DNA from 3 places in the Roseateles sp. FW305-36 genome. Region 3 is predicted to be linked to each of the others. Evidence: predicted binding sites of a transcription regulator. Region 3 holds the regulator's gene; each other region holds the start of a gene.
What was found. Region 3 encodes HrcA, which represses chaperone genes, less so after heat shock. Its sites were predicted from a motif close to TTAGCACTCNNNNNNNNNGAGTGCTAA; they were not measured.
Positions count from the first base shown of each region.

Region 1: rpoH (RNA polymerase sigma factor RpoH) is a predicted target of HrcA. The motif match lies at 4,311-4,337, and genes of this name have one in related genera.
Region 2: groES (co-chaperone GroES) is a predicted target of HrcA. The motif match lies at 4,277-4,303, and genes of this name have one in related genera.

Region 1 covers NZ_JBYSZK010000004.1:54,109-63,812, reverse strand. The annotation lists gene AC3WOE_RS08925 (SCO family protein) at 1-64, shown strand, start outside; gene AC3WOE_RS08920 (COX15/CtaA family protein) at 61-1,149, shown strand; gene cyoE (heme o synthase) at 1,152-2,057, shown strand; gene AC3WOE_RS08910 (SCO family protein) at 2,054-2,671, shown strand; gene AC3WOE_RS08905 (OmpH/Skp family outer membrane protein) at 2,710-3,213, shown strand; gene rpoH (RNA polymerase sigma factor RpoH) at 3,341-4,258, opposite strand; gene AC3WOE_RS08895 (chemotaxis protein CheW) at 4,417-4,917, opposite strand; gene AC3WOE_RS08890 (PAS domain S-box protein) at 4,949-8,128, opposite strand; gene AC3WOE_RS08885 (ABC transporter permease) at 8,199-9,704, opposite strand, start outside.
Region 2 covers NZ_JBYSZK010000024.1:1,386-11,089, reverse strand. The annotation lists gene AC3WOE_RS29155 (O-linked N-acetylglucosamine transferase, SPINDLY family protein) at 1-1,175, shown strand, start outside; gene AC3WOE_RS29150 (MipA/OmpV family protein) at 1,205-2,038, shown strand; gene groL (chaperonin GroEL) at 2,143-3,792, opposite strand; gene groES (co-chaperone GroES) at 3,891-4,181, opposite strand; gene AC3WOE_RS29135 (PEP-CTERM sorting domain-containing protein) at 4,481-5,101, opposite strand; gene AC3WOE_RS29130 (LysR substrate-binding domain-containing protein) at 5,322-6,239, shown strand; gene AC3WOE_RS29125 (amino acid ABC transporter substrate-binding protein) at 6,348-7,235, shown strand; gene AC3WOE_RS29120 (amino acid ABC transporter permease) at 7,316-8,059, shown strand; gene AC3WOE_RS29115 (amino acid ABC transporter permease) at 8,059-8,724, shown strand; gene AC3WOE_RS29110 (amino acid ABC transporter ATP-binding protein) at 8,735-9,469, shown strand; gene AC3WOE_RS29105 (catalase family protein) at 9,480-9,704, shown strand, end outside.
Region 3 covers NZ_JBYSZK010000005.1:209,185-218,888, forward strand. The annotation lists gene AC3WOE_RS11595 (substrate-binding periplasmic protein) at 40-1,008, shown strand; tRNA gene AC3WOE_RS11600 (tRNA-Ile) at 1,409-1,485, opposite strand; gene hrcA (heat-inducible transcriptional repressor HrcA) at 1,530-2,537, opposite strand; gene AC3WOE_RS11610 (NAD kinase) at 2,605-3,471, shown strand; gene recN (DNA repair protein RecN) at 3,486-5,177, shown strand; gene rapZ (RNase adapter RapZ) at 5,174-6,088, shown strand; gene AC3WOE_RS11625 (BlaI/MecI/CopY family transcriptional regulator) at 6,141-6,530, shown strand; gene AC3WOE_RS11630 (M56 family metallopeptidase) at 6,604-8,334, shown strand; gene AC3WOE_RS11635 (FAD-dependent oxidoreductase) at 8,337-9,482, shown strand; gene ampC (class C beta-lactamase) at 9,488-9,704, shown strand, end outside.

The DNA.
Region 1 (9,704 bases), on a different contig from region 3:
GCTCAAGGCGGACCTCGACAAGCTGCTGCGTGCCAGCGCCAGTTGGGATACGGCTGGTCGATGAACGAGTTGCTGCTGCCCCTGGGCCAGGTCGCCGCCATCGGCGGCGCGGTGGCCCTCGGCCCGCTGATCTGGTGGCGCCAGCGTTCGCGTGCCAGCACGCCCGCCGGTCGCCTGCGCGCGCTGACGCTGCTGACCCTGTTCCTGACCTTCGACCTCATCGTCTTCGGCGCCTTCACCCGCCTGACCGACTCCGGCCTGGGTTGCCCCGACTGGCCCGGCTGCTACAGCGCCGCCAGCCCCGTGGGTGCGCACGAGCACATCCAGGCGGCGCAGACGGCCATGCCCACCGGCCCGGTCACGCATGGCAAGGCCTGGATCGAGATGGTCCATCGCTATCTCGCCAGCGGCGTGGGCTTGCTCATCCTCGTCATGACCGTGCTGAGCTGGCGGCTCAAGCGCCATGACGGGGAAGCAGCCCCGTCGCCCTGGCTGCCGACGCTGACGCTTTTGTGGGTCTGCGTGCAGGGCGCTTTCGGGGCGCTGACGGTCACCATGAAGCTCTTCCCGGCCATCGTCACCCTGCATCTGCTGTTCGGCCTGGGCCTGCTGATGCTGCTGGCCTGGCAGCGCGAAGCCTGCGAGCCCCAGCCCATAAAAGCTTCCCGCGCGCTGCGTGCCGGCGTGGTCATCGTGCTGCTGCTGGCCTTGATGCAGGTCGCGCTCGGCGGCTGGGTCAGCACCAACTACGCCGTGCTGGCCTGTGACGAGTTCCCCACCTGCCATGGCGGCCAGTGGTGGCCGCATCTGGACTTCGCCCAGGGCTTCCAGCTCTGGCGCGAACTGGGCCAGCGTGCCGACGGGGGCTATCTCGGCTTCGAGGCGCTGGCCGCCATCCACATGGCCCACCGCATCGGTGCCGCCTTCGTCTTCTCGGCCATCATCGGGCTGGCCTGGGCGCTGCGCCGTCCGGCGCCGGCCTGGACACGCTGGCTGCTTGCCGCCGCAGGCTGGCAGTTGGCCTCGGGCCTGTCCAACGTCGTGCTCGACTGGCCCATCGTCGCGGCCCTGGCCCACACTGCAGGCGCCGCCATGCTGCTGGCCCTGCTCACCACTTTGCTCGCGCGCATGAAGCGCATCGGATCCTGATCATGGCTTCCACGTCCACCGCCAGCGCCCTGGTGCACAGCCCGCGCTGGCAGCAGTTCTACCAGCTGACCAAGCCGCGCGTCGTCCAGCTCATCGTCTTCTGCGCCGCCATCGGCATGGCCCTGGCCGTGCCCGGCCTGCCCGACCTGCCGCAGGCCCTGACCATGTTGGCCGCCGTCGCCGGCATCTGGCTGGTCGCCGGCGCGGCCGCGGCTTTCAACTGCCTCATCGAGGACGGCATCGACGCGCGCATGAAGCGCACCGCCTGGCGCGCCACCGCCAAGGGCGAATTGAGCCGTCCGCAGACCCTGGCCTTCTCGGCCCTGCTGTGCGGCATCGGCATGGCCATCCTGGGCCTCTACGTCAACCTGCTGACGATGTGGCTGACCTTCGCCACCTTCGTCGGCTATGCCGTCATCTACACCGTCATCCTCAAGCCGACGACACCGCAGAACATCGTCATCGGCGGTGCCTCGGGCGCCATGCCGCCGGTGCTGGGCTGGGCCGCCATGCGCGGCGACGTGGGCTTCGAGGCCTGGCTGCTCTGCCTCATCATCTTCCTGTGGACGCCGCCGCACTTCTGGGCCCTGGCCCTGTACCGCGCCGAGGACTACGCCCGCGCAGGCCTGCCCATGCTGCCGGTCACCCACGGCAACGACTACACGCGGCTGCAGATCCTGCTCTACACCTGGGTGCTGCTGGCGGCGACGCTGCTGCCCTTCCTGACCGGCATGAGCGGCTGGTTCTACCTGTGCGCCGCCGTCGGCCTGGGCCTGGGCTTCTGCGCCTATGGCTTCCGGCTGTGGCGGGCCTATTCCGAGATGCTGGCGCGCCGGACCTTCTGGTTCTCCATCTGGTATCTGTCGCTGCTCTTCGCGGCCCTGTTGATCGACCACTACATCGCATGAACACCCGTCGCTTCGCACTGGCCGCGCTGGCCGCCTCCGCCATGGTGCTGCTGGCCGCCTGTCAGAAGTCCAGTCCCGACAAGCCGGCCTTCAAGGGCATCGACCTGACCGGAGCGGAGTACGCCCGGCAGCTCAACCTGACCGACCAGGACGGCCGCGCCCGTTCCCTGGCCGACTTCAAGGGCAAGGTGCTGGTGGTGTTCTTCGGCTACACCCAGTGCCCCGACGTCTGCCCGACAACCATGGCCGAGGTGGCCGAGGTCAAGCGCGGCCTGGGCGCCGATGGCGACAAGGTGCAGGGCGTCTTCGTCACCATCGACCCCGAGCGCGACACCGCCCAGCTGTTGAAGGCCTACCTGGCCAGCTTCGATCCCAGCTTCGTGGGCCTGCGCGGCAGCGAGGAGCAGACCCAGGCCGCCGCCAAGGAGTTCAAGGTCTTCTTCGCAAAGGTGCCGGGCAAGACGCCCGAGACCTACACCATGGACCACACGGCCGCGAGCTTCATCTTCGACACCGAAGGCCGCGTGCGCGTCTACGCCCGCTACGGCGCCGGCGCCCAGCCGCTGGCCGACGACATCAAGCTGCTGCTGGCTGAAACCAGGAAACCGTCTTGAAGTGCGCGGCGTACGCCGCAGAGAGTTCGAAAGTGAATATGAAAACAGCCATCACCATCGCCGCAGTCGGCCTCCTGGGGGCGATGACGGGTGCAGCAGCAGAGCCGCTGAAGATCGGTTTTGTCGACGTGCAGCAGGTGCTGCAGGAGTCTGCCCCGTCCAAGGCCGCGGGTGCGCGGCTGGAGAGCGAGTTTGGCGGCCGTACCAAGGAACTGCAGCGACTGGAAGCCAGGCTGCGCGAGGCGAGCGAGAAGTTGGACAAGGACGGGGCTGTGCTTTCCGAAGAGGAACGCGGCCGTCGCAATCGGGACCTCGCGAACCAGAAGCGTGAATTGGAGCGCAGGAGCCGCGAATTCCAGGAGGACGCCGAGCGGCGCCAGCAGGAGGAGCAGCGCGTGGTCAAGGACAGGTTTGACAAGGCCGTCAAGCAGGTCTTCGAGACCGAGAAATACGATCTGATCCTGCAGGACAACGCACCGTTCCGTAGTGCGGCGGTCGACGTCACGAGGAAGGTGCTCGACGCGATGGCGGCCCCGAAGTAGCTAGCCGACGCTCGGGTTGATTGCTGGCGTCCCCTGAGTTTCGAGATGGCCTGCAACGGGCGTTGCGTCGCGAGCACCCCATGAAAAAAGGCCCCGAAGGGCCTTTTGCATGCGAGGGCTCGAGGGATCAGGCGGCTTCGGTCAGCGCTTTCTTCATCTTCTTCATCGCCGCCACCTCGATCTGGCGGATGCGCTCGGCCGACACGCCGTACTCGGCCGCCAGCTCGTGCAGCGTCATGCCGCCCGAGGTGTCGTCGTTGACCTTCAGCCAGCGCTCTTCGACGATGCGGCGGCTGCGCGGGTCCAGCACTTCCAGCGCACGCTGGATGCCGTCGCCGGCCAGGGCGTCACGCGAGCGCGCCTCGATGACACGGGTGGGTTCGTGGCTCTCGTCGGCCAGGTAGGCGATGGGGGCGAAGCTCTCGCCGTCGTCGTCGGTCTGCGGCTCCAGGGCCACGTCGCCGCCCGACAGCCGGGTCTCCATCTCCAGCACTTCCTCGCGCTTGACGTTCAGCGTGCTGGCCACATGGGCCAGTTCGGCTTCGCTCAGTGTGTTGCGATGCGTCTGGCCATCGGCCTGGTCGGCCTTGAGCTGGTGCTTCATCGAGCGCAGGTTGAAGAACAACTTGCGCTGGGCCTTGGTCGTCGCGACCTTGACCATGCGCCAGTTCTTCAGGATGTACTCGTGGATCTCGGCCTTGATCCAGTGCATGGCGTAGCTGACCAGGCGCACGCCCTGGTCCGGGTCGAAGCGCTTGACGGCCTTCATCAGGCCGACATTGCCTTCCTGGATCAGGTCGCCCTGGGGCAGGCCGTAGCCGACGTACTGGCGCGAGATGGAGACCACCAGGCGCAGATGCGACAGCACCATGCGGCCGGCGGCTTCGAGGTCGCCCTTGTCGCGCAGGCTGCGCGCGGCGCTTCCTTCTTCCTCGGCCGTCAGCAGCGGCAGGCGGTTGACGGCAGAGATGTAGGCGTCCAGATTGCCCAGCGAGGGCACCAGGGCCCAGGGGTCGCGGACGGCAATGGCAGAAGAGGCGGACATCGTCATGAATCCTTGCTAAACCGCGGCGAGGGATGCCGCGATGGACAAGATATTAGCACTCTGGTTTGGTGAGTGCTAAGAATGACGGCGCATCGGCTGGAATGCAGTATTTCCAACGGTGAAACAGTCAGCGATCGCTAACTTGCGATCGCCTGCCGCTAGTCCACCAGCCCGAAATCCGGGCTTTTGATCATGGCCTCGATGTCCAGCAGGATCAGCAGGCGTTCGCCGATCTTGCCCAGGCCGGTGATGAAGCGGGCGTCCAGGGCGGCGGCCACTTCGGGGCGGGGCTTGATCGCCTCGGCGCTGAGTTCCAGCACGTCGGACACCGAATCCACGACGACGCCGACGACGCGGCCCGCCACATTCAGCACGATGACGACGGTGAAGGCGTTGTATTCGCTGGCCTGGCCCAGGCGGATGCGCATGTCCAGGATGGGCACGATGACGCCGCGCAGGTTGACGACGCCCTTGACGAAGGCGGGGGCGTTGGCGACCCGGGTGGGCGGCTCGTAGGAGCGGATTTCCTGCACGCGCAGGATGTCCAGGCCGTATTCCTCCTCGCCGATGCGGAAGGTCAGGAACTGGCGGCCATCGGTGCGAGCCAGAGCCTGCACGGCCTGGGCACCGGTGCTGGGAACGAGGTCGGTAGAGCTCATCGGGCGCTGCTGCAAATGGGGAACTGGACCCTCATTCTGCCCGTTCCGCACCACCTGCCGAAACCAACAATTCGTCGACCAGGGCAAGCAATTCACGCACGTCCAGCGGCTTGGTCAGATAGTGCCGGGCGCCCGCCACCTGGGCCGCGGCGATCTGCTCGGGCTGGGCGTTGGCCGACACGACGACGACCGGTGGCAGCGTGGCGCCCAGATCGCGCATGCGGCTCAGCAGGGTCAGGCCGTCGCCGTCGGGCAGTTGCCAGTCCAGCAGCAGCAGGGCAGGTGGCCGTTCGCGCAGGGCGCGCAGGCCGGCCTCGACCGTCGACGCGATCTCCAGCTCGATGCCCGGGCGCTGCTCCAGGATGCCGCGCATGACTTCGGCGTTGAGGGGGTTGTCCTCCACATAGAGCAGGCGCCGCCGCGGTCCGACGCGCGGGGGCGTGGGCTCGTGCGGTGCGGCCTCCTGCGGCAGGGCAACCGCGGCACCGCTGGCGGGCAGGCGCAGCACGAAGCAGGCGCCCGGGCCGTCCGGCTGCTGTTCGGCGCGCAGGCTGCCACCCATCATCTCGGCCAGGCGCTGGCTGATGACGAGGCCGATGCCGGTGCCTGGCAGGCCGCTGCGCTCGCGGCCCAGACGATTGAAGGGCTGGAAGAGGGCGGCGTGCTGTTCTTCGGTCAGGCCCAGGCCGGTGTCGCGCACGGCGATCTCCACCCAGCCCGACTCGGGACTGGTCGCCACGATGTTGACGCTGCCGTTCGGGCGGTTGTACTTGACGGCGTTGCTGAGCAGGTTGGTCAGGATCTGCGTCACCCGCGTGGGGTCGCCGACCAGACGCACCGCCGCCGGGTCGACGCGCTGGCTGAGGCCCAAGCCGCGCTCGGCCGCCTGACCCTGCACCAGGGCCACGGCACGGGCCAGCAGGGGGGGCAACTCGAGCAGGGCCGGCTCCAGACGCAGCGAGCCGGCCTCGATGCGCGACAGGTCCAGGGTGTCGTTGATCATCTCCAGCAGATGCCAGCCGGCCTGGGCGATCTGCTGGGCGCGGCCGCGCTGCCCGGGCGGCAGCGGCTCCGTCGCGTCCATCTGCATCAGCTGGGTGAAGCCGAGGATGGCGTTCATCGGCGTGCGCAGCTCATGGCTCATGCGCGACAGGAACTCGTTCTTGGCCTGGTTGGCGGCCTCGGCAGCTTCGCGGGCGCGATCCAGTTCCTCGATGCGCAGCTGGTCGGTGATGTCTTCCACGACGCCCACCAGGCGGTGCGGCCGGCCATCCGCGCCGCGCAGCAGGCTCACCAGCACGCGCGCATGGGCGGTGCTGCCGTCCGGGCGGATATAGCGCTTGAGCCGGCGGTAGTAGGGGATCTCGCCGCGCATCAGCCGGCGCGCCAGGCGGATGTCCTCGCGGCGGTCATCGGCGTGGGTCACGTCGATGGATCGCTTGCCCAGCAAGGCGGCGGCCGAGTAGCCGACGAGGCCGCAGAAATGCGCGTTGACTTCCTGGAAGCCGCCATTGAGGTCGGTGAAGGCGATGCCGATGGGCGCGTTCTCGAAGATGCTGTGAAAGCGCTGCTCGCTCTGGCTCAGCGCGCGCTCGCCCAGGGCACGGTTGGCCACCTCGCGCTCCAGGGCCGCCGTGCGCTCGCGCACCAGGGCTTCCACATGCTGGGTCCGGCCCGACATCAGCAGCAGCAGCGCGCCCACCATGGCGGTGGCCAGCAGACCGACGAGGGCGAAGGCCCAGCTGCGGCCCGGCGCCTGCACCAGGCCCGGCAGGTCGTAGATGCGCACCTCCCACTGCCGGCCGCCGAACTCCAGCGGCATCTTGACCAGCGGCAGGCGAGCATCGTCGCCGCGCTGCACCGCCTCGCAGCCGATGCGGCCGCCCAGGCGCGGATACACGGCACCGGGTTCCATGTCGACGAGACAGGCCGCCAGGTGCTCCGGCCAGCCCGCGGCCAGCCGCGACAGCAGCAGGTCCGGCCTCAGCGTCGCGAAGACGACGCCGTCCAGGGCCTGCGCGTCCGGCGCGGCATTGCCGCGGTAGAGCGGCTGGTAGACGACCACGCCGACGGCGGCCTCCTTGTCCTGCGACAGCTGGAAGCCGGCCGAGGCGACCGGCCGACCGACGGCCGCGGCCTGCTCGATGGCCGCGCGGGCGCCGGGGATGGTGCGCACATTGACGCCGAGGGCACCGGCATTGCGTGACAGCGGCTCGATGAGGCGGATGGCCAGCATGTCCTCGTCCAGCGGCGGACGCAGATCGCCGGCGCGCAGTCGATCACGGGCCTGGTAGCCGCCCGGGAAGTCGGCTGCAGCGGCCGCGTTGAAGCGGTCGACATCCTCACGAGCGACCCGCAAGGTCAGGCCCAGCGCGATCAGCGGGCTTTCTTCGGTCAGGAAGCCGCGGGTGGCGCGCACGAATTCCTCGCGCGTCGGTCGCGGCTTCACCTTGACGAGGCCATGCACGCCTTCCAGCATCAGCAGCGGCTCGCGCAGCCGGCCCGCCAGGTCCTGGGCAGCGCCGGTGGCGTCGCGCGCGAAGTCGGCGCGATTGCGCTGGTGGTCCCACTCCATGGTGGCGGCCACGCCCAGGCCCACCACCAGCGTGGTCAGCAACATGGGCAGGCCGACACTGAAGCGCCGCGTGGCCCAGGCCGAGCGCGGCTGGCCGATCAGGGCCAGCGTGATGGGGGTGGCGATCAGCACGCCCATCAGGTCGCCGGTCCACCAGACCGTCCAGACCAGCGTCGCCTGCGCCGTCGCGATGACGCCGAAGACCTTGAGCAGCAGCGTCGCGCAGCTCGGGCTGATGCAGCCGGCCAGGGCGGCGGCGGCCAGATAACCCGCCACCTCGCGGGGCGAGGCCAGCACGATGGGACGGCCGCACCAGCGGCGCATCAGCAGGGTGCCGGCCACCGCCTGCGTCGCCGCGCCCAGGCCGATGCCGGCTGCCAGGGCCAGCACGCCGCCCTGCTCGCTCATCATCGTGGCCTGCACGATGAAGGAGCCCAGGGCCACGGCCGGCGTGTAGCGCAGGCCCCAGACCAGCAGCACGGCCAGGCCCCAGCCGGCCGCCGGGTAGATGGGCGCCACCTGGTAGGGCGGCAGCACCATCAGCAGGCCCAGCCGGGCCAGCAGGTAGTAGACGCCGACGACGGCCGCGGACAGCGCCAGATAGCGGCCGATTTCGCGGGCGCCGACGGAGTTCACTGGGCACCCTTCGCGCTGCGCGCTGTCCCGCCAGGCGGGAGCCGAGCCCCTTCGGACGGCCGTGCGGGGCTCATTCCGCCTGAGCCTCCCGCAGCGTCTGCACCACGGGGCGCTGCAGCACGCCGCGCAGGCTCCACCAGCCGGCACTCCAGGCCAGCAGCGCGCCGCAAGCGGCACTGATCAGCGGCACCCAGGGTTTCATATGCCACTCGAACTCGAACACGAAGCGTGCCAGCAGGGCGGCCAGCACCAGGGCCACCGCGCCGGCCAGGAAGCCGGCCAGGGCGCCCACGCCCAGCAGCTCGGCGCGCTGCACCTGGGCCAACAGGCTGCCGGGTGCGCCCAGGGCCCGCATCAGCGCGAACTCGCGGGTACGTGCCTCGCGCGTGCTGCCCACGGCGGCCAGCAGCACGACCAGGCCGGTCGCCAGCGTGAAGCCGAACAGGAACTGCACGGCCTGGATGACCTGGTCCAGCACGCCCTGCACCTGGTTGAGCTGGGCCGACACGTCGATGACGGTCAGGTTGGGGAACTGCCTGGCCAGCTCGCGGTCCAGCTTGGTGGCCGCCGGGCTGCGGTAGGCGGCAATCTGGGTGGCAGGTAGGTCCGGCAGCTCGGCCTTCTCGAACAGCACGAAGAAGTTGACCCGCATCGACGACCAGTCGACCTTGCGCAGGCTGGTGATGCGACCCTGCACCGGCTGGCCGGCGATGTCGAAGGCCAGGGTGTCGCCGAGCTTGAGCCCCAGCGTCGCCGCCAGGCCTTCCTCGACGCTGAGGCCCGTCTCATCGGGCTTGGCATCGCCCCAGCGGCCGCCGGTGATCTGGTTGTGGGCCGGCAGTTCGGCCGTGTGGCTGAGGTTGAACTCGCGCTCGGCCAGGCGCTGGGCGCGCTCCTCGGCGAAACGCTTGGCCAGCACAGGCTCGCCATTGATGGTCGTGAGGCGACCGCGGATCATGGGGTACCAGTCGAAGCCTTTCACGCCGGCGTCGGTGAGCGTCTTGCGGAAGGCTTCGCCCTGGTCGGGCTGGATGTTGATGACGAAGCGGTCCGGCGCCGCGGCCGGCGTGGCGCGGCGCCAGCTGTCGATGAGGTCGGTGCGCAGCAGCACCAGCAGGGCCAGGGCCAGCAGGCCGACGGCCAGGGACGCCACCTGCATGACGGCAAAGCCTGGCCGAGCAGCGACCTGGCGGGTGGCCAGCAGCAGCCAGCGCGGCACGGCCGCGCCGCTGACATTGACGGGCACGACGCGCCGCAGCAGCCAGACCGCGCACCAGGCCAGCAGCGCAAACAGCAGCACCGCGCCGGCAAAGCCCGCGGCGGCGATGGCACCCAGCTTCATGTCGCCGGCCAGCACGACGAGGATGGCGCCCAAGCCCGCCACGCCGGCGCCCAGCACGAGCAGGGAACCGGCCTTGGGCGCGCCCAGGTCGCGGCGGATGACGCGCAGCGGCGGCACGGCCGCGAGCTGCAGCACCGGCGGCAAGCCGAAGCCCATCAGCAGCGACAGGCCCAGGCCCAGGCCCAGCAGGGCCGGCCAGATGCTGGGCGGCGGCAGGTTGACGTCGATGAGGCC
Region 2 (9,704 bases), on a different contig from region 3:
GCAGCGACCGGCTGTTGTTGCGCAACTACCGCCAGCGCACGACCGACGAGAACGTGGCCTTGCGAGCCGAGGCCGCGGATTTCGGCCGTGCTGCAGGAGGGTCGCGCGTGCAGCGCCAGGCCATGCCGTCGCGAGGCTTTCGCGTCGGCCTGGTCAGCGCCGATCTGCGCAGCCATCCGGTCGGGCGGCTGGCCGAGGCTTGGCTGCCGGCCCTGGCGGCCCGCTGCGAACTGTTTGTGTATTCAAATGCGCGCGTCGACGATGTGCTGGCGGCCCGGTTGCGGGCCGCGGTCCCGAACTGGGCGGCCGTAGGCGGGTTGGACGACGCGACACTGGCCGCGCGTATTGCCGCCGACGGCATCCACGTGCTGGTCGACCTGAATGGTCACACCGGCGGCCATCGGCTGGGCGCGTTCGCGCGCCGGCCCGCACCGCGCCAGTTCAGCTGGCTCGGCTATGCCGGCAGTACCGGCCTGGAAGCGATGGACGGCTTCATCGGCGACCGCTGGCTGCTGCCGCCGGGCAGCGAGGCCGGCTTCGTCGAGCCCCTGCTGCGCCTGCCGGACAGCTTCACGGTCTATGCGCCGCCCGCCGAGGCGCCCGGTGTCACCGTGCGCGATGGGCCGGTCTGCTTTGGCAGCTTCAACGCCGTGCACAAGCTCAACGACGCGGTGCTGGGGCTGTGGGCGCGCGTGCTGGCGGCGACGCCGGGCAGCCGCCTGCTGCTGAAGGCGCCGGGCCTGCAGCACGAGGCGGCGCGCGCGGCCCTGCTCGGGCGCTGGCCGGGCGATCCGGCCCGCCTGGAGCTGCAGGGGCCGGGGCCGCTGGCCGACTATCTCGATGCCTTCGGACGCGTCGACATCGCCCTCGATCCCCATCCCTACAGCGGCGGCATGACGACGTTGGACGGGCTCTGGATGGGCGTGCCGGTGCTGACCCTGCCGGGTCCCGCGCCGATCTCGCGCCAGGGCCTGAGCTTTCTGCAGACCCTGGGTCTGGCGCAGGACTGGGTGGCGGTCGACGAGGAGGACTTCGTGCGTCGCGCCGTGCGAGGGGCGGGTGACCGTGCCGGTCTGGCGGCACTGCGGGCCGGCCTGCGCGAGCGCATGGCCGCCAGCCCCTTGTGCGATGCCGAGCGCTTTGCCCGGGACTGGCTGACCCTGGTGCAGGCATGATGCGCGCCGTCACCACTCGTCCCCGCGTCATGAAGCGTGTTCTCGGTTTCGGCCTGGCCTGCGTCGCGACCCTTGTGCATGCGCAGGATGCGCAGACGCCGAAAAAGCCCGATCTGCCGCTGTGGGAGCTCGGCCTGGCTGCGGGCACGCTGTCACAGCAGGCCTATCCGGGCGCCGACCAGCAGGTCAGCCGCACGCTGGTGCTGCCCTATGTGGTCTACCGCGGCAAGGTGCTGAGGGCCGACAACGAGGGCGCGGGGCTGCGTGCGATCCGCACCGAGAGCTTCGAGCTGGACGTGTCGTTCGCGGGCTCGCTGAGCGCCGGCGGCAAGTCGCTGCGGGCGCGCGAAGGCATGGCGCGCCTGCCCTCGCTGGTGGAATTCGGGCCGGTGGCGCGCTGGTATCTGAATGGCCGCGACGCGGCCAACCGCCTGAGCTTCGAGGTGCCGGTGCGCGGCGTGTTCGAGGCCAGCGACCTGCGTCACCATCGCGGCATGAGCCTGGAGCCCGAGCTGTCGCTGGAGCGGCGGCAGCTGGCGGGCTGGAGCTATGGCGTCAGCGCCGGCCTGCTGTTTGGCGATCGCCGCCTCGGGTCGATGTACTACACCGTCGAGCCCGGCGAGGCCCTGCCGGATCGGCCGGCCTATGCGGCCCGCTCGGGCTTGATCGCGTGGCGGCTCAAGGGCGGCGTGTCGCATCAGCTGACGCCCGATCTGCGCCTGTTCGCCATCGGCCGCGTCGACAGCGTGGCTGGCGCGGCCAACCGCGCCAGCCCGCTGGTGCGTCAGACCACCGGTGCCACCCTTGGCATCGGCCTGACCTACACGCTGACCCGCTCGGCGGCGCGGGCCACGAGCGACTGACAAGAAAAAAGGGGCTGCTCGCGCAGCCCCTTTTTCTTGAATGCTCGATCAGTTGGGGACAGAGCAGCCGGGCGGGTACGCCCGTCAGGTCTGTCCCCAATGTCTTACATGTCCATGCCGCCCATGCCACCCATGCCGCCCATGCCACCAGGCATGCCGCCGCCGGCGGCTTCTTCCTTGGGGGCCTCGGCAACCATGCACTCGGTCGTCAGCATCAGCGACGCGACGGAGGCGGCGTTCTGCAGGGCAGTGCGCGTCACCTTGGTCGGGTCCAGGATGCCCATTTCGATCATGTCGCCATAGGTGTCGTTGGCGGCGTTGAAGCCGTAGTTGCCCTTGCCGGCCAGCACGGCGTTCACGACGACGGAGGCTTCGCCACCGGCGTTGTAGACGATCTCGCGCAGCGGGGCTTCGATGGCCTTCAGGACCAGCTTGATGCCGGCGTCTTGATCAGCGTTGTCGCCCTTGATCTCGCCAGCGGATTGCTTGGCACGCAGCAGGGCCACGCCGCCACCGGCGACGATGCCTTCTTCAACGGCGGCACGGGTGGCGTGCAGCGCGTCTTCCACGCGGGCCTTCTTTTCCTTCATCTCGACTTCGGTGGCAGCACCGACCTTGATGACGGCGACGCCGCCGGCCAGCTTGGCCACGCGCTCTTGCAGCTTCTCGCGGTCGTAGTCGCTGGTGGCTTCCTCGATCTGGATGCGCACTTGCTTGACGCGGGCTTCGATGTCGGCAGCAGCACCGGCGCCATCGATGATGGTGGTGTTTTCCTTGCCCACTTCGACGCGCTTGGCCTGGCCCAGGTCAGCCAGCGTGACCTTCTCGAGCGACAGGCCGACTTCTTCGGCGATGACCTTGCCGCCCGTCAGGATGGCGATGTCTTCCAGCATGGCCTTGCGGCGGTCGCCGAAGCCAGGAGCCTTGACGGCGACAACCTTCAGGATGCCGCGGATGGTGTTGACCACCAGGGTCGCGAGGGCTTCGCCTTCGACTTCCTCGGCAATGATCAGCAGCGGACGGCCGGCCTTGGCGACGGCTTCCAGCGTGGGCAGCAGGTCGCGGATGTTGGACACCTTCTTGTCGTACAGCAGCACGAAGGGGTTGTCCAGGATGGCGGATTGCTTTTCCGGGTTGTTGATGAAGTAGGGCGACAGGTAGCCGCGGTCGAACTGCATGCCTTCGACGACGTCCAGCTCGTTGTTCAGGCTCTTGCCGTCTTCAACGGTGATGACGCCTTCCTTGCCAACCTTGTCCATCGCGTTGGCGATGATCTGGCCGACGTCGGCATCGCTGTTGGCGGAGATGGTGCCGACCTGGGCGATTTCCTTGGAGGTCGTGGTGGCCTTGGAGGCCGCCTTCAGCTGGGCGACGAGGGCTTGCACAGCCTTGTCGATGCCGCGCTTCAGGTCCATCGGGTTCATGCCGGCGGCCACGTACTTCATGCCTTCGCGGACGATGGCCTGGGCCAGCACGGTGGCGGTGGTGGTGCCGTCACCGGCGTTGTCGCTGGTCTTGGAAGCGACTTCCTTGACCATCTGGGCGCCCATGTTCTGGAGCTTGTCCTTGAGCTCGATTTCCTTGGCCACGGACACGCCGTCCTTGGTCACGGTCGGGGCGCCGAAGGAGCGCTCGAGCACCACGTTGCGGCCCTTGGGGCCCAGGGTCACCTTGACCGCGTTGGCCAGGATGTTCACGCCTTCAACCATGCGGGCACGAGCCTCGCCGCCAAAGATCACGTCTTTTGCTGCCATTTGATTCTCCGGATATCCAAATTGGGGTCAGAGTCGAATTCTCTGAATCAGTTGGGGACAGAGCTCGCGCTGCGCGCTTCGGTCTGTCCCGCAAGCCATTACTTCTGCACCACAGCGAAGAGGTCCTCTTCGCGCATGACCAGCAGCTCTTCGCCGTCGACCTTGACGGTCTGGCCGGAGTACTTGCCGAACAGGACGCGGTCGCCGACGGCGATGTTCAGGGCCACGAACTCACCCTTGTCGTTGCGCTTGCCCGGGCCGACGGCCAGGACTTCACCTTGATCGGGCTTCTCGGCGGCGTTGTCGGGGATGACGATGCCCGAGGCGGTCTTGGTTTCTTGCTCCAGACGGCGAACGATCACGCGATCGTGCAGGGGGCGCAGCTTCATGGAATCTCCTTGAGAGTTGGAACTGGAGCGGCCGTGACGTCGCGGCACGCTGAAAAAATGGGGCCACCAGCTCAACACCGGTCAGCCCGATCTCGTTAGCACTCGAATGCGTTGAGTGCTAGCAGAGAGGCATTATAGGGACGGAGGATGGCGATTCAAGAGCTGCATCATGGGAATGGCCCGTCGCCCGACCGTTTCAAAGCGCCGGCCCCGCCTGCGCCTGTCGGCGATGGCTGCACGCGCCGGCGGCCCCATGAAAAAAGACCGCCGGGGCGGTCTTTGCTTTCGGTGCGGGTCGCTCAGCGCGCGGCGCGGCGGCGAACCCAGCCGAGGCCACCAAGGGCAGCCAGGGTCAGGGCGACGCTGGCGGGCTCGGGCAGGCGGCCGGGAGGGGCGACGTTGACAGTCTTGAAGCTGAGGTCGTCGATCAGGATGGATTGATCGACGCCTGAGAAAACGACGGTGCGGGCCACGCCGCTGAAGGTCAGGGTGGCCTGAGACCAGTTGCAGAAGGAGAAGGCGCCGCAGGATTTGCCGGCCAGTCCCGACAGGCCGGGCTTGCCCAACTCGACGCCATTTTCGTCGAAGGCATGCACCGCCAGGTTGATGGTTTCCGTGCTGCCCGAATAGAAGAAGGAGATGGCGTCGGAGAAACCGAGGCCGGCAACGGCATTCAGCGTCATCGAACTGCCCATCAGCACGGCGCCACAGCTGTTGTCGCGCTGGAAGCTGAAATCGCCGCCGCAATTGCCTGCTTCGGAGACGCCCGTCCAGGCAGTGCCGGTCACGGTGACGCCCTTGGATGCGTACTGGTTGGTCAGCAGCTCCGAGGTCGTCACGTCCTCGAAGTTCAGGGTGACCGCGCCGGCCATCGCCGATTGCATGGTGGCCGTCAAGGCGAGTGCCAGAAGTTTGCTCATCGCACGCATGGCGTTCTCCGTCCAGGGTTTGTTCGAGTTGGGTTCTGGCACGAACTGTAAACAAGGCCCCACATGACGGGCTGGCTGTCTCCCCTTCAGTTGGGGGGGAGTCAAGTACCTGGGGGCCTCGCTTAGGGGGGATCGGGCGCCTCACGCGCACGCAGATCTGAGTCGTTCTGCACGCACGGCCGGAATGAATGCCTTGGCTACACTGCCGGCGGTGGAAACCAAATGGCTTGAAGACTTCGTCAGCTTGGCCGAGACGCGCAGCTTTTCCCGCTCCGCCCAGCTGCGCCACGTGACCCAGCCGGCGTTCTCGCGCCGCATCCAGGCGCTGGAGGCCTGGGCTGGGGTCGACCTCGTGGACCGATCGTCCTATCCGACGCGCTTGACGGCCGCGGGCGCCACGCTGCTGGCCCAGGCCGTCGAACTGCTGGGCAATCTGCAGGCGACGCGGAACATGCTGCGCAGCCACCAGGCGGCCGACCAGGACATGATCGAGTTCGCCGTGCCGCACTCGCTGGCCTTCTCCTTCTTCCCGCACTGGCTGATGGGCCTGCGCCGCGGCTTCGGCGCCATCAAGTGCCGGCTCAATGCGGCCAATGTGCACGACGCCATGCTGCAGCTCAGCGAAGGCAATTGCGACCTGCTGCTGGTCTATCACCATGCCAGCCAGCCGCTGCAGCTGGACCCCGAGCGCTATCAGATGGTGTCGCTGGGTCATGAGACCTTGTCGCCCTATGCCAAGGCAGACAGCCAGGGTGAGCCGCAGTTCCGCCTGCCCGGCCGGCCGGGCCAGAAGATCCCCTTCCTCAGCTATGCCTCCGGTGCCTATCTGGGGCGCCTCGTCGAGCTCATCGTCAAGGAGGCCGACTGCGCGCTCAACCTCGACGCCATTTATGAAACCGACATGGCCGAAGGCCTGAAGGCGATGGCGCTCGAGGGCCATGGCTTCGCCTTCCTGCCCGCCAGCTCGGTGCAGAAGGAGATCGCCAGCGGCCGCCTCGTGCCGGCCGCGGCGCCGGGGACTTTCAGCGTCAGCATGGAGCTGCGCATCTACCGCGAGAAGCCCGAGCTTTCGCGCCGGAGCAAACCTGCCTCCTTGGCTTTGTGGGACTATCTGTCGTCCCAGGCATGAGCTCATCCCGGTTCGGCATGCATCGTGTAAACCCGTATTCGGGCTGAACCTGGGGCGTGGTCTGCTCACGCCTGTTATCGATATCCACTTCCTGTTGTTGGAGCCTCCATGAAGAAAGTTCTGCTCGTCGCAGCCCTGTTCGCCGGCGTTTCGGCCGTCCATGCCGAAGACACGCTGAAGAAGATCAAGGACAGCGGCGTCATCACCATGGGCGTGCGTGAGTCCTCGGGCCTCGCCTACACCATCGGTGACGGCAAATACGTCGGCTACCACATCGACGTCTGCGACCGCGTCATCGCGGACCTGCGCAAGCAGGTCGGGGGCAAGCTGGAAGTCAAGCACCAGCCCGTCACCTCGGCCAACCGCATCCCGCTGACGGTCAACGGCACCATCGATCTCGAGTGCGGCTCGACGACCAACAACATGGCGCGCCAGAAGGACGTCGCCTTCGCCGTGACGACCTATGTCGAGGAAGTGCGCATCGCCGTGAAGGCCAATTCCGGCATCACCAACATCGCCCAGCTCAACGGCAAGACCGTCGCCACGACGACGGGCACGACCTCGGTGCAGACCCTGCGCAAGCACGAGCGTTCGACCGGCGTGGACTTCAAGGAAGTCTTCGGCAAGGACCACGCCGACAGCTTCCTGCTGCTGGACTCCGGCCGCGCCGACGCCTTCGTCATGGACGGCTCCATCCTGGCCAAGAACATCGCCACCTCCAAGAATCCGGCCGATTTCAAGATCGTCGGCGAGGTGCTGTCCGTCGAGCCCATCGCCATCATGATGCGCAAGGACGACCCGGCCTTCAAGAAGGCCGTGGACGACAGCATCAAGGGCCTGATGAAGTCGGGCGAGATGGCCAAGATCTACGACAAGTGGTTCATGCAGCCCATCCCGCCGACCAACACCAAGATCGGCCTGCCGCTGTCCGCCGCGACCAAGGACGCCTGGGCCAACCCGAACGACAAGCCGATGGAAGACTACGCGAAGAAGTGATTCGCGCAGTGATCTGAAAGGCCGCAAAGCGGGTGCCTGGCACCCGCTTTGCTTTAGACAAGAGGCTTGAGGAGAGGCCCATGAGTTGGGATTGGCAGTTCTACTGCAATGACACCGCCACCGGGGAGGCCGTCGCCGGCTGCTTCGGCCCGGGCGGCAAGGAGCAGACCTATCTGCAGTGGATGTTGAGCGCCTGGGGCTGGACGCTGACGGTTTCGCTGCTGGCCCTGCTGCTGGCGCTGGTCGTCGGCTCGCTGATCGGCATCATCCGCACGGCGCCCAACAAATGGCTGGCGCGCTTCGGCGAGGCATGGACGGAGCTGTTCCGCAACATCCCGCTGCTGGTGCAGGTCTTCCTCTGGTACCACGTCATCCCGGCGCTGTTCCCGGTGCTGCGTGAGGCCCTGCCGCCGTCGGTCCTCATCGTCTTTGCCCTGGGCTTCTTCACCAGTGCGCGTATCGGCGAGCAGGTCAAGGCCGGCATCCAGACCCTGCCGCGCGGCCAGCGCTATGCGGGCCTGGCCGTCGGCATGACCCTGCCGCAGACCTATCGCTTCGTGCTGCTGCCGATGGCGTTTCGCATCGTCATCCCGCCGCTGACCAGCGAGAGCATGAACATCGTCAAGAACTCGGCCGTGGCCTTCGCGGTCAGCATTCCCGAGCTGGCGCAGTTCGCCCAGCAGGCCTCTGAAGAGACCTCCCATTTCGAGGAGATCTTCATCCCCGTCACGCTGCTGTACTTCGTCTCCGCCTTTGCGATCAACCGTGTCGCCAAGTTCGTCGAGGCGCGGGTGCGCATCCCCGGCCAGTCGGGAGGCAAGTGATGCTGAATCTCGACTATTCCTTCCTGAACTGGGCGGTCATCCAGAGCTTTGTCGCCAAGGGCTTCTGGTTCTCCATCCAGTTGACGCTGGTCGCCATGATCGGCGGCATCATCCTCGGCACGCTGCTGGCCATGATGCGCCTGTCCAGCCACAAATGGCTGTCGGCGCCGGCGGCCCTGTATGTCGACACGCTGCGCTCCATCCCGCTGGTGATGGTGATCCTGTGGTTCTTCCTGCTCATCCCCAAGCTGCTCGGGCCGCTGGGCGGCGAGACCTCGGCGCTGATCACCTTCACGCTGTTCGAGGCCACCTACTACTCCGAGATCATGCGGGCCGGCATCCAGTCGGTGTCGCGCGGCCAGGTCAACGCCGGCTATGCCATGGGCATGACCTACGGCCAGACCATGCAGCTCGTGGTGCTGCCCCAGGCCTTCCGCAACATGCTGCCGGTGCTGCTGACCCAGACCATCATCCTGTTCCAGGACACCTCGCTGGTCTATGCCGTCGGTGCCTATGACCTGCTGAAGGGCTTCGAGGTCGCGGGCAAGAACTTCAACCGCCCGGTCGAAACCTACCTCGTCGCCGCCGTCGTCTATTTCGTCATCTGCTTTGCGCTGTCGCAGCTCGTGCGCCGCCTGCAGAAGAAGATCGCCATCATTCGCTGAGGGTCAAGTTGTGATTGACATCAAGAACATCTCCAAGTGGTACGGCAGCTTCCAGGTGCTGACCGACTGCACGACGTCCATCAAGAAGGGCGAGGTCGTCGTCGTCTGCGGGCCCTCGGGCTCGGGCAAGTCGACGCTGATCAAGACCGTCAATGCGCTGGAGCCCTTCCAGAAGGGTGACATCGTCGTCGACGGCACCTCCATCGCCGACCCCAAGACCAACCTGCCCAAGCTGCGCTCGCGCGTCGGCATGGTGTTCCAGCACTTCGAGCTGTTTCCCCATCTGTCGGTGACCGAGAACCTGACCATCGCCCAGACCAAGGTGCTGGGCCGCTCGGCGGACGACGCCAAGACCCGCGGCCTGAAGATGCTGGACCGTGTCGGCCTGTCGGCTCACAAGGACAAGTTCCCCGGCCAGCTGTCCGGCGGCCAGCAGCAGCGCGTGGCCATCGCCCGTGCGCTGTCCATGGACCCCATCGTCATGCTGTTCGACGAACCCACCTCGGCGCTGGACCCCGAGATGGTCGGCGAAGTGCTGGACGTGATGGTGCAACTCGCCAACGAGGGCATGACCATGATGTGCGTGACCCACGAGATGGGCTTCGCCAAGCGCGTCAGCAACCGCGTCATTTTCATGGACGCCGGCAAGATCATCGAGGACTGCAGCAGCTCGGACTTCTTCAACAAGCCCGACGAGCGCTCGCCGCGCGCCAAGGACTTCCTGGCCAAGATCCTTCAACACTGAGGACAGCGCCATGAGCAGCGTCGGCACCGGTTGGGAAGAGATCATCGGCGCCGACGAGGCGGCTCGTCATGCCGAGGCGGCGCGCATGATGGCCGCGATGCAAAAGCGCAAGGACGAGCGCTTCGGCAGCGGCCGTGCCCTGCACCGCAAGGCCCTGGCCGCTGTGCGCGGCAAGCTGCGCGTGCTGGACGGCCTGCCCGACCACGCCCGCCACGGTCTCTTTGCCGCACCCGGC
Region 3 (9,704 bases):
GATAGACCGACTTGCTCGTCTCGATGTCAGCGGCATCCAATGCCATTTGTCTCGCAGAAGGACCTGCACAAGGCGAGTCCGGTGGTTAGACTCAATGTATTCTGGCCATCGGCGACGGCTGATTTTTCATTTTTGTCGGGCTGCATGTTCATCATCGGCAGGGGCAATGGCGTGAGGAGAACCGCAATGGTCAACTCTTTGAAGACGTGGGTTGTGCTCGTGGCCGGGGGAATTTTCGCAAGCGCTGGATCGTCGGCCCAACCGTTTACCTGCGGCCCCTACCAGGTGGCCTTCTATGAGACCGGCCTGTTGTATTTCAAGGACTCAACCGATGAATACACAGGTATCGACAGGGGCGTCGTCGAAGAGTTGGCCAGGCGAACCGGATGCATCCTGGTGCTCTTCCTGGATTCCCGAGTGCGAACTTGGTCGGCACTCGAAAGCGGGCAGTTGGACATGACCGTGTCTGGCATTGAGACGCCACAGCGCCAGAAGTTCGCCTTATTCATTCCATATATCTTCAACAATCGCAACTATCTTGTCGTCAGGAACGAACTGGCCTCCAGGATCAAGACGCGGCAGGATTTCTCGGCTGACAAGACCCTTCGCCTCGGGGTCGTCAAGGGCTTCGTTCACGGTGACACGATTGACCCATGGATTGCCACGCTGCAGCGCGAAGGGCGTGTTGACGTTGTGGCCGACCTGGAGGTTCTGGCCCGGGTGTTTGCCGCAGGACGCGTGAGCGCCTTTCTGACGCAGCCCCTTGTTTGGCCGCCCCTGCTGGAGCGAAATCATCTCGGCGGCAAAGTGCAGATGCTCGACATAGCGCCCGGCGATAACGCAGTCCTCGGCCTGGTTCTTTCACGCAGCCGGGTAGCCGCAGCAGACGCGGAAAGGATCCACGCTGCGATGAAAAGCATGCGTGCCGACGGCACACTGGAATCGATCATTGCTCGCTTCGCTGGCCCAGCGATGGCGAAGTCTCTGGCACGTCGACAGCCCGACTAGGACCCGGCCCGGTCTTCGCTGAATGTTTAAGCGATGACGGCTTTCCGGTGCCCAGACTGGTCCTGCAGACGTTTGCACGGCGTCGTTCCGTCCGGCCGCGCCGCGTCGGACCGGACGTTCGATCTTGGAGTGCCGCCCTGGCTGTCGAACGACCGGTCTCCGAGGTGCAGCGGCCCTGCGTGCCGCTGACAGTCGAACGGCCGCTGATGATCGCGGCGGTCGCTCAGCCTGTCAGGCGCGAATGACTCTGACCAGCCTGCAACGGACATCAGGACAACATCTCGGACGGCACGACTAAGGACGGCGCAGCTTGACGCGTCTCCAAACCCAGGCGTTGACACTTCGTTGACACAGGCACCAAAGCGCCTGCCAAGATTCGAATCTAACCTATTGATTTTATTGGTAGGCCGTATTGGACTTGAACCAATGACCAAAGGATTATGAGTCCTCTGCTCTGACCAACTGAGCTAACGGCCCCCGGAGAGGAGGCGCGCATTCTAGTCAGCGCCGGAACGGCGCACTCAGCGCTGGCTCAGCGCCTGCCCCACCATCCGCGACGTGATGTCGACGATCTGGATCATGCGGTCGTAGGCCATCCGCGTGGGGCCGATGACGCCCAGGGTGCCGACCACCTGGCCGTCGACCTCGTAGGGCGCGCTGACGATGGACAGCTCCTCGTAGGGCACGACCTGGCTCTCGCCGCCGATGTAGATGCGCACGCCCTCGGCGCGGCTGGAGTTGTCCAGCAGGCGCATCAGCTGAGTCTTCTGCTCGAACAGGTCGAAGAGCCGGCGCAGGCTGCCCATGTCGTGGCTGAAGTCCTGCACGGTCAGCAGGTTGCGCTCGCCCGAGACGACGACGCGCTCTTCCTGCTGTTGCATGGCTTCGCTGCCGACCTGCACGGCCGCGCTCATCAGGCCGGCGATCTCGCCGCGCAGCGCGTCGACCTCATGGCGCAGGCGCTCGCGCACGGCCTCCAGCGTCAGGCCCGCATAGCCGGCGTTCAGGCGGTTGCTGGCCTCCTGCAGTTCGCCCTGGCTGAGGTCCTGGGCGGTGAAGATGACGCGGTTCTGCACGTCGCCGTCGGGCGAGACGAGGATGACGAGGACGCGCCGCTCGCCCAGGCGCAGGAATTCGATGTGGTGGAAGACGCTGGGCTTCTTGGGCGAGGTGACGACGCCGACGAAGCTCGACAGGTTGGACAGCATCTGCGCCGCGCTGGCGATGACGCGCTGGGGCTGGTCGGGCTGCAACTGGGCCGTCTCCACGCCGATCAGGCCGGGCTGGGCCGTCAGCATGGTGTCGACGAAAAGGCGGTAGCCGCGCGCCGTGGGAATGCGGCCGGCGCTGGTGTGCGGGCTGGCGATGAGGCCGAGCTCTTCCAGGTCGGCCATCACGTTGCGGATGGTCGCGGGGCTGAGCTCCAGGCCCGAGGCTTTGGACAGCGTGCGCGAGCCGACCGGCTGGCCGTCGGCGATATACCGTTCGACCAGGGTTTTCAGCAGGGATTTGGATCGCTCGTCGAGCATTCCTGCATTCTATGGACAGCGCTGTTCCACCCCGGATATGCAAACCCCCTGTGGTGTAATTTGCCGCATGGCCGAGCGCTTCAGACATGTCGCCATCGTGGGCAAGCATCAAGCGCCAGGCATCAAGCCGGTGCTGCAAGAGATTGCCCAATTTTTGTGCAGCCAGGGCCTGGACGTCTCGCTGGAGGCGGCCACCGCGCTCAACACCGGCCTGACAGACTACGACGCCCTGTCCAACGACGAACTCGGCCGGCAATGCGACCTGGCGGTCGTCATCGGCGGCGACGGCACCATGCTGGGCTTCGCCCGCGACATGGCCCGCCACGGCATCCCGCTGGTGGGCATCAACCAGGGCCGGCTGGGATTCATCACCGACATTCCCATCGAACGCTGGCGCGAGTCATTGGCGCCGGTGCTGGCAGGCGACTACGAGGTGGAGCCCCGGGCCATGCTGGAAGGCGGGGTCTGGCGCGACGGCGAGTCCATCTTCTCCGGCCTGGCACTGAACGACGTGGTCGTCAGCCGCGGCGGCACCTCCGGCATGGTGGAGCTGAAGGTCAACGTCGGCGATCAGTTCGTCGCCAACATGCGCGCCGACGGCCTCATCGTGGCCTCGCCCACGGGCTCCACGGCTTATGCGCTGTCGGCCGGCGGGCCCATCCTGCACCCCAGCATCGCCGGCTGGCTGATCGTGCCGATCGCGCCCCACACCCTGTCCAACCGGCCCATCGTGCTGCCCGACCTGGGCGAGGTGCGCATGGAGATCGTGGCCGGGCGCGATGCCTCGGTGAACTTCGACATGCAAAGCCTCGCCAGCCTGCTGCACGGCGACACCATCACCGTGCGGCGCAGCCAGCACCAGGTGCGTTTCCTGCACCCCAAGGGCTGGAGCTATTACGCGACCCTGAGACGCAAACTGCGTTGGTATGTTTAGTTAGAGCCTGACCCATGCTGCGGCACCTGAGCCTGAAGGATTTCGTCATCGTCCCCGCGCTGGAGCTCGACTTCGAGCCCGGCTTTGCCGTGCTGACCGGCGAGACCGGCGCCGGCAAGTCCATCCTCATCGACGCCCTGCAGCTGGCCCTGGGCGGCCGTGGCGAGGCCGGCGTGGTGCGCGAAGGCGCCGCCAAGACCGAGATCTGCGCCGAGTTCGACACCCCGCCCCATCTGCGCGCCTGGCTGGACGAAGCCGGCTTCGACAGTGAAGACACGCTGCTGCTGCGCCGGGTCATCGACGCCGCGGGCAAGAGCCGCGCCTGGATCAACGGTGGCTCGGCTACGCTGACCCAGCTGCGCGAACTCGCCGACCACCTGCTCGACATCCACGGCCAGCACGCCTGGCAGGGCCTGACGCGCCCGGCCTCGGTGCGCGAGCTGCTCGACGGCTTTGCCGGCCTGGACACGGCGCCGCTGGTCCGCGCCCACGCCGCCTGGAAGCAGGCCTCGGAAGCCCTGGCCAGGGCCCAGGGCCTGCAGGCCGAAGCCCAGCGCGAACGCGAACGCCTGGCCTGGCAGATCGGCGAGCTCGACGGCCTCGCGCCCGCCGAGGGCGAGTGGACGGAGCTGAACGCCGAGCACGAGCGGCTGTCGCACGGCCAGTCCCTCATCGACGCGGCCAAGTCGGCCCTGGATGCATTGGACGAAGCCGAGCCCAGCGCCCAGTCGCTGGCCGGCGGCGCGCTGGATCAGCTCGAGCGCGTGCTCGACCATGACGCCCGCCTGCTGCCCGCCGTGCAGGCCCTGCGCGACGTGCAGGCCCAGTTGCAGGACGCCAGCCACACGCTGTCGGCCTATCTGCACAAGACCGACCTCGACCCGGCCCGGTTGGCCGAGCTGGACGAGCGCGTGTCGGCCTGGATGACGCTGTCGCGCCGCTACCGCCGCCAGCCGCAGGAGCTGCCGGCCCTGCTGGCGCAATGGCGCGCAGAACTCGCCGCACTCGATGCCGCCAGCGACACGGCCCAGCTCGAAGCAGCCTTGGCCGCCGCGCGCAAGGCCTTCGACAGCGAAGCCCAGGCCGCCAGCCGCGCCCGCAAGAAGGCCGCGCCCCTGCTGGCCTCGGCCGTCACCGCGGCCATGCAACAGCTCGGCATGGCTGGTGGCCAGTTCGACATCGCGCTGAATGCCACCGAAGGCCCGCAGAGCTTCGGCCTCGAATCCGCCGAATTCCTCGTCGCCGGCCACGCCGGCAGCACGCCGCGGCCACTGGCCAAGGTGGCCTCGGGCGGCGAACTGTCGCGCATCGCGCTGGCCATCGCCGTGACCACCAGCCAAGCGGCCACCGGCAATGCGCCGGGCACGCTGATCTTCGACGAGATCGACGTCGGCATCGGCGGCGCGGTCGCCGAGACCGTGGGCCGCTTGATGAAGCAGCTCGGTCATTCGGCCGACGGGCAACGCCAGGTGCTGGCCGTCACCCACCTGCCCCAGGTCGCCGCCTGCGCCGACCGCCATCTCGTCGTCGCCAAGGCCTTGCAGGGCGGCACCACGGTCAGCTCGGTCAATCCGGTCTCCGGCGAGGCCCGCGTGGCCGAGGTCGCCCGCATGCTGGGCGGGGAACGCCTGTCGTCCACCAGCCTCGCGCATGCGCAGGAGATGCTGGACGCGTCCACGGCCAAGCCGAAGAAGGCGAAGTCATGAACATGGACACCGACCTGCAGGGCGACGTGGTGCTGCTGACCGGCATGTCCGGCGGCGGCAAGTCGGTGGCCATGCATGCGCTGGAGGACGCGGGTTATTTCTGCGTCGACAACCTGCCTGCCGAGCTGCTGCTGGACTTCCTGCGCCTGGAGCAACAGCGCGGCGAGCGCCGCGTCGCCATCGCCGTGGACGTGCGCTCGGCGAGTTCGCTGCCGATGCTGCTGCCGCTGCTGAAAGACCTGCGCGCCACCGGCGTGCCGGTGCGCTCCATCTTCCTGGACGCCAGCAACGAGGCGCTGATGCGGCGTTTCTCGGAAACGCGCCGCCCCCATCCGCTGCGCGAGGACCGCGACACCGGCTTCGGCAACCTGGATGGCGTGGCCGAGGACGGCCACCGCCTGCTGCTGGACGCCATCAAGCTGGAGCGCGAGCTGCTTTACGGCCTCAAGGCCGATTCCACCGTCATCGACACCAGCCAGTTGCGCCCCGCCCAGTTGCGCGCCTGGCTGAGCGATCTCGTCGGGCCCAATGCCGGCGCCAAGCTCACCCTCGTCTTCGAGAGCTTCGCCTTCAAGCATGGCGTGCCCAGCGACGCCGACTTCGTCTTCGACGTGCGCGTGCTGCCCAATCCCTATTACGACCGTGAGCTGCGTCCCTTGACGGGCCGCGATGCACCGGTGGCGGCCTATCTGGCGGCCCAGCCCGAGGTGGGCCTGATGATGGGCCAGATCGCCGGCTTCCTGTCGCGCTGGCTGCCCAACTTCGCGGCTGACCAGCGCAGCTACCTGACCGTCGCCATCGGCTGCACCGGCGGCCAGCATCGCTCGGTCTATCTGGTGGAGATGCTGGCGCGCCAGTTCGGCCATCATGGCCACGTGCTGAAGCGCCACCGCGAATTGGACGCTCGCTAGTTTCAGAATGTTTGTTCTAGACATTGAGTTCTAGAACAGATATTCTGAACACATGAACTCGACACCCTCCGCCAAACCGACGGCGGCCGAGCTGGATCTGTTGCAGGTGCTGTGGCGCCTCGGGCCGGCCGACGCCAAGGCCGTGCACGAGGCCCTGCTGCCCGAGCGCCCGGACGCGAGCTATGCCACCGTGCTGCGCCAGTTGCAGGTCATGCACGGCAAGGGCCTGCTGAGCCGCGACGAGAGCCAGCGCCCGCAGCTCTACGCCCCCGTCCATGCCCAGGACAAGCTGCAGCAATCGCTGATGAAGGATTTCATCGCCAAGGCCTTTGCCGGCTCGGGAAAGGCCTTGGTGCTTGCCGCGCTGAAGAACCACGTCAACGCCAAGGAACGCGCGGAGATCCGTCAGCTGCTCGGCGGCAACGGAGACAAGACCGCATGAACGCCGCGCCGGGCCGTCCCAAGCAAGTTCGCTCCCGCCTGGCGGTACAGGCCGCAGGCCGAAGGGTGCACCAATGAATCTGGACCTCGCCATGAATGCCTGGGGCTGGGCCCTCGTGAACTTCCTATGGCAGGGCGCCATCGTCGGCGTCGCCGCCGCTGCGCTGCTGGCCCTGATGCGCGGCGCCTCGGCGCGCTGGCGCTACGCGGTATGCGCCGCCGGCCTGGGCCTTTGCCTCGGCCTGCCGCTGGCCCAGTGCCTTGACCTGGCGCCGGCCGATGCGGAGTTCATCGGCGAACTGTCGCCTCTGGCCGAACAGATGCCGGCCCTGGTCACCGCTTGGGCCCTGGGCACCACGCTGATGTTGGCCCGCGTTGCGCTGGGCCTGGCCTGGGTGGGGCGCGCACGGCGGCGCAGCACGCCGGCGCCGGCCGAGTGGCAGGCGCGGCTCGATGCCCTCGCCCGCCGCCTGGGACTGAAGCGCGCCGTCAGCCTGCGCCTCCTGCCCGAGCTGGCCGGCCCCATCGCCCTGGGCGCGCTGAGGCCCTGCGTGCTGCTGCCCGCCGCACTGCTGAGCAAGCTGCCGGTCGACCTGCTGGAAGCCCTGCTCGCCCACGAGCTCGCCCATGTGCGGCGCTGGGACTATCTCGCCAACCTTTTGCAGAGCGCCGTAGAGGCCCTGCTCTTCTTCCACCCCGTGGTCTGGTGGCTCTCGGCCCGCATGCGCCATGAGCGCGAAATGGTGGCCGACGAAATCTCGGCCGAACTCATCGGTGACTCCCGCCGCTTGGCCGTTGCCCTGCATGCACTCTCTGAACTGGATCAAGCTCCCATGACCTCATCCCTCGCCCAGGCCGCCCGCGGCGGTGACCTGCTGGCCCGCATCGAGCGCCTGCTCGCCCCCCGTCCCCAGGCCACCGGCTGGAAACTGGCCCTGCCGGCCCTGCTGATCGCGGCCACCAGCTTCGTCGTGCAGGCCAAGGGCCGCGACCCCGTCGAGGCGCCGGCGCCGGTCACCCAGGCCACGACGGCTGCCGATGAGATGCCGCCGGCCCAGCAACTGCGGCTTCCCGTCAATGCCAAGCATGTCGTCGTCATCGATGACGCCACCGGCAAGGTGCTGATGGCCCGCGACGCCGACGCCGTCGTGCCCATCGCCTCGCTGACCAAGCTGCTGACGGCGATGGTGGTGCTGGACGCCAAGCTCGACCCGAACGAGAAGCTGCGCATCACCAATGACGACGTCGACACGCTGAAGCACAGCAAGTCCCGCGTGCGCGTCGGCACGCAGATGAGCCGCCAGGCCGCGCTGGAGATGGCGCTGATGGAATCCGAGAACCGTGCCGCCGCGGCGCTGGCCCGCACCTACCCGGGTGGCGAGGCCGGCTTCGTGAAGGCCATGCAGACCAAGATCCACGCCCTGGGCCTGAAGCACACGGCCATCACCGACCCGACCGGCCTGTCGCCCGCCAACACCTCGACGGCCACCGAGATGGCCGCCGTAACCGCCGCCGCGGCGCGTTATGGCGAGATCGAACGCATCACCAGCGTCAAGAAGGCCAAGGTGCCGGTCGACGGCCGTACCCGCGAACTGCGCAACACCAATCGGCTGGTGGGCGCCAAGGGCTGGAACATCCGCGTGTCCAAGACCGGCTACACCGAGGAAGCCGGCCGCTGCCTGGCCATGCGCATCCTCAATGGCAAGCGCCCGGTCACCGTCGTGCTGCTGGACGCCGACGGCTCGGCCAATCGCCTGCGCGACGCGGCGCTGATCCGCAAGTCACTGACCAAGCAGGCCTCCTGATCGTGCAGCGCCGCCACCTGCTCGCGACCGGCAGCGTCGCGTTCGCGCTGCCCGCCCTGGCCCTCGACTTCGCGGCACCACGCCGGCCGGCCGCCATGCGCGCCAGCGTCGACCGCATCGTCGACATCGCCGTCGGCATCCGTCCCTTTCGCGCCCAGGGTCCGCGCATCGAGGCCGAGAAACGCTTCGGCAAGACGCTGGTCCACCACTACGGCCATGGCGGCAGCGGCTGGTCGCTGTCCTGGGGTTCGGCGCAACGAGCTCTGGCGCTGATCCAGGCCAGCGGCGCGCGCCCGGGCGAGCGCATCGCCGTCGTCGGCTGCGGCGCCATCGGCCTGACGACGGCCCGCACCGCCCAGCAGGCCGGCTACAAGGTCAGGCTCTATGCGAAGGACCGCCCGCCGCGCGTGCACTCCTCGGCGGCGACGGGGCTGTGGACGCCGGACTCGCGCATCGTCACCGAAGCACACGCCAGCGAGGCCTGGACGGCGGACTGGGAAGCCATGGCGCGCGCCTCCTTCAAGGTGCACCAAAGCTATCTCGGCCTGCCGTCGGGCCCGGTCGAATGGCATGACGGCTATGTGGTCGCCGACGAAGGCTTCGACCAGCCCCTGCCCAGCTACGCCGCCCACGGCAGCGAGCCCGACTATCCCGAGCTGTCCTCGCGCATTGCCGACCTGCGGCCGCATGGCAAGGAACTCGCGGCCGACGAGCACCCCTTCCGCAAACCGCATGTGCGCCGCTTCACCCAACTCGTCTTCAACATCCCGGCCTACCAGCGCCTGCTGCTGGACGACTTCGCCCGCGATGGCGGCGAGCTGGTGCAGCGCGAATTCCACCAGCCGCGCGACTTCGCCAGGCTGCCGGAGCGCGCCGTCGTCAACTGCATGGGGGACGGCGCCCGCAAGCTGTTGAACGATGCCAGCATGACGCCGGTGCGCGGCCAGACGGCGCGCCTCATTCCCCAGCCCGAGGTGGACTACGCGCTGATCTACCGCGGCCACAACCTCGTCGTGCTGCCGCGCCGCGACGGGCTGCTGGTCGCCGCCATGGGCGAGCACGACTTCGGCAACGCCGACCTCACGCCCGACCGAGCCCAGACCGAAGACGCCGTGCGACGTCTGGCCACATTGTTCCAGCCCGGGTGAGGCTCATGCAGCACTTCACGAGGACGTCGCTCGTCCTCTGCGCGTTGCTGGTGCCCGTCGCGGCGCACGCCATCGACGATGGCCGCGTCCGCGCAGCCGTTGAAGCCGCCATCCTTCCAGTGATGGCACGCCATGACATCCCCGGCATGGCCGCGGCGCTGACCGTCGACGGCCGCGCCTACGTCTTCAACTTCGGCGTCACGTCGAAGCAGGCCCCGGCGC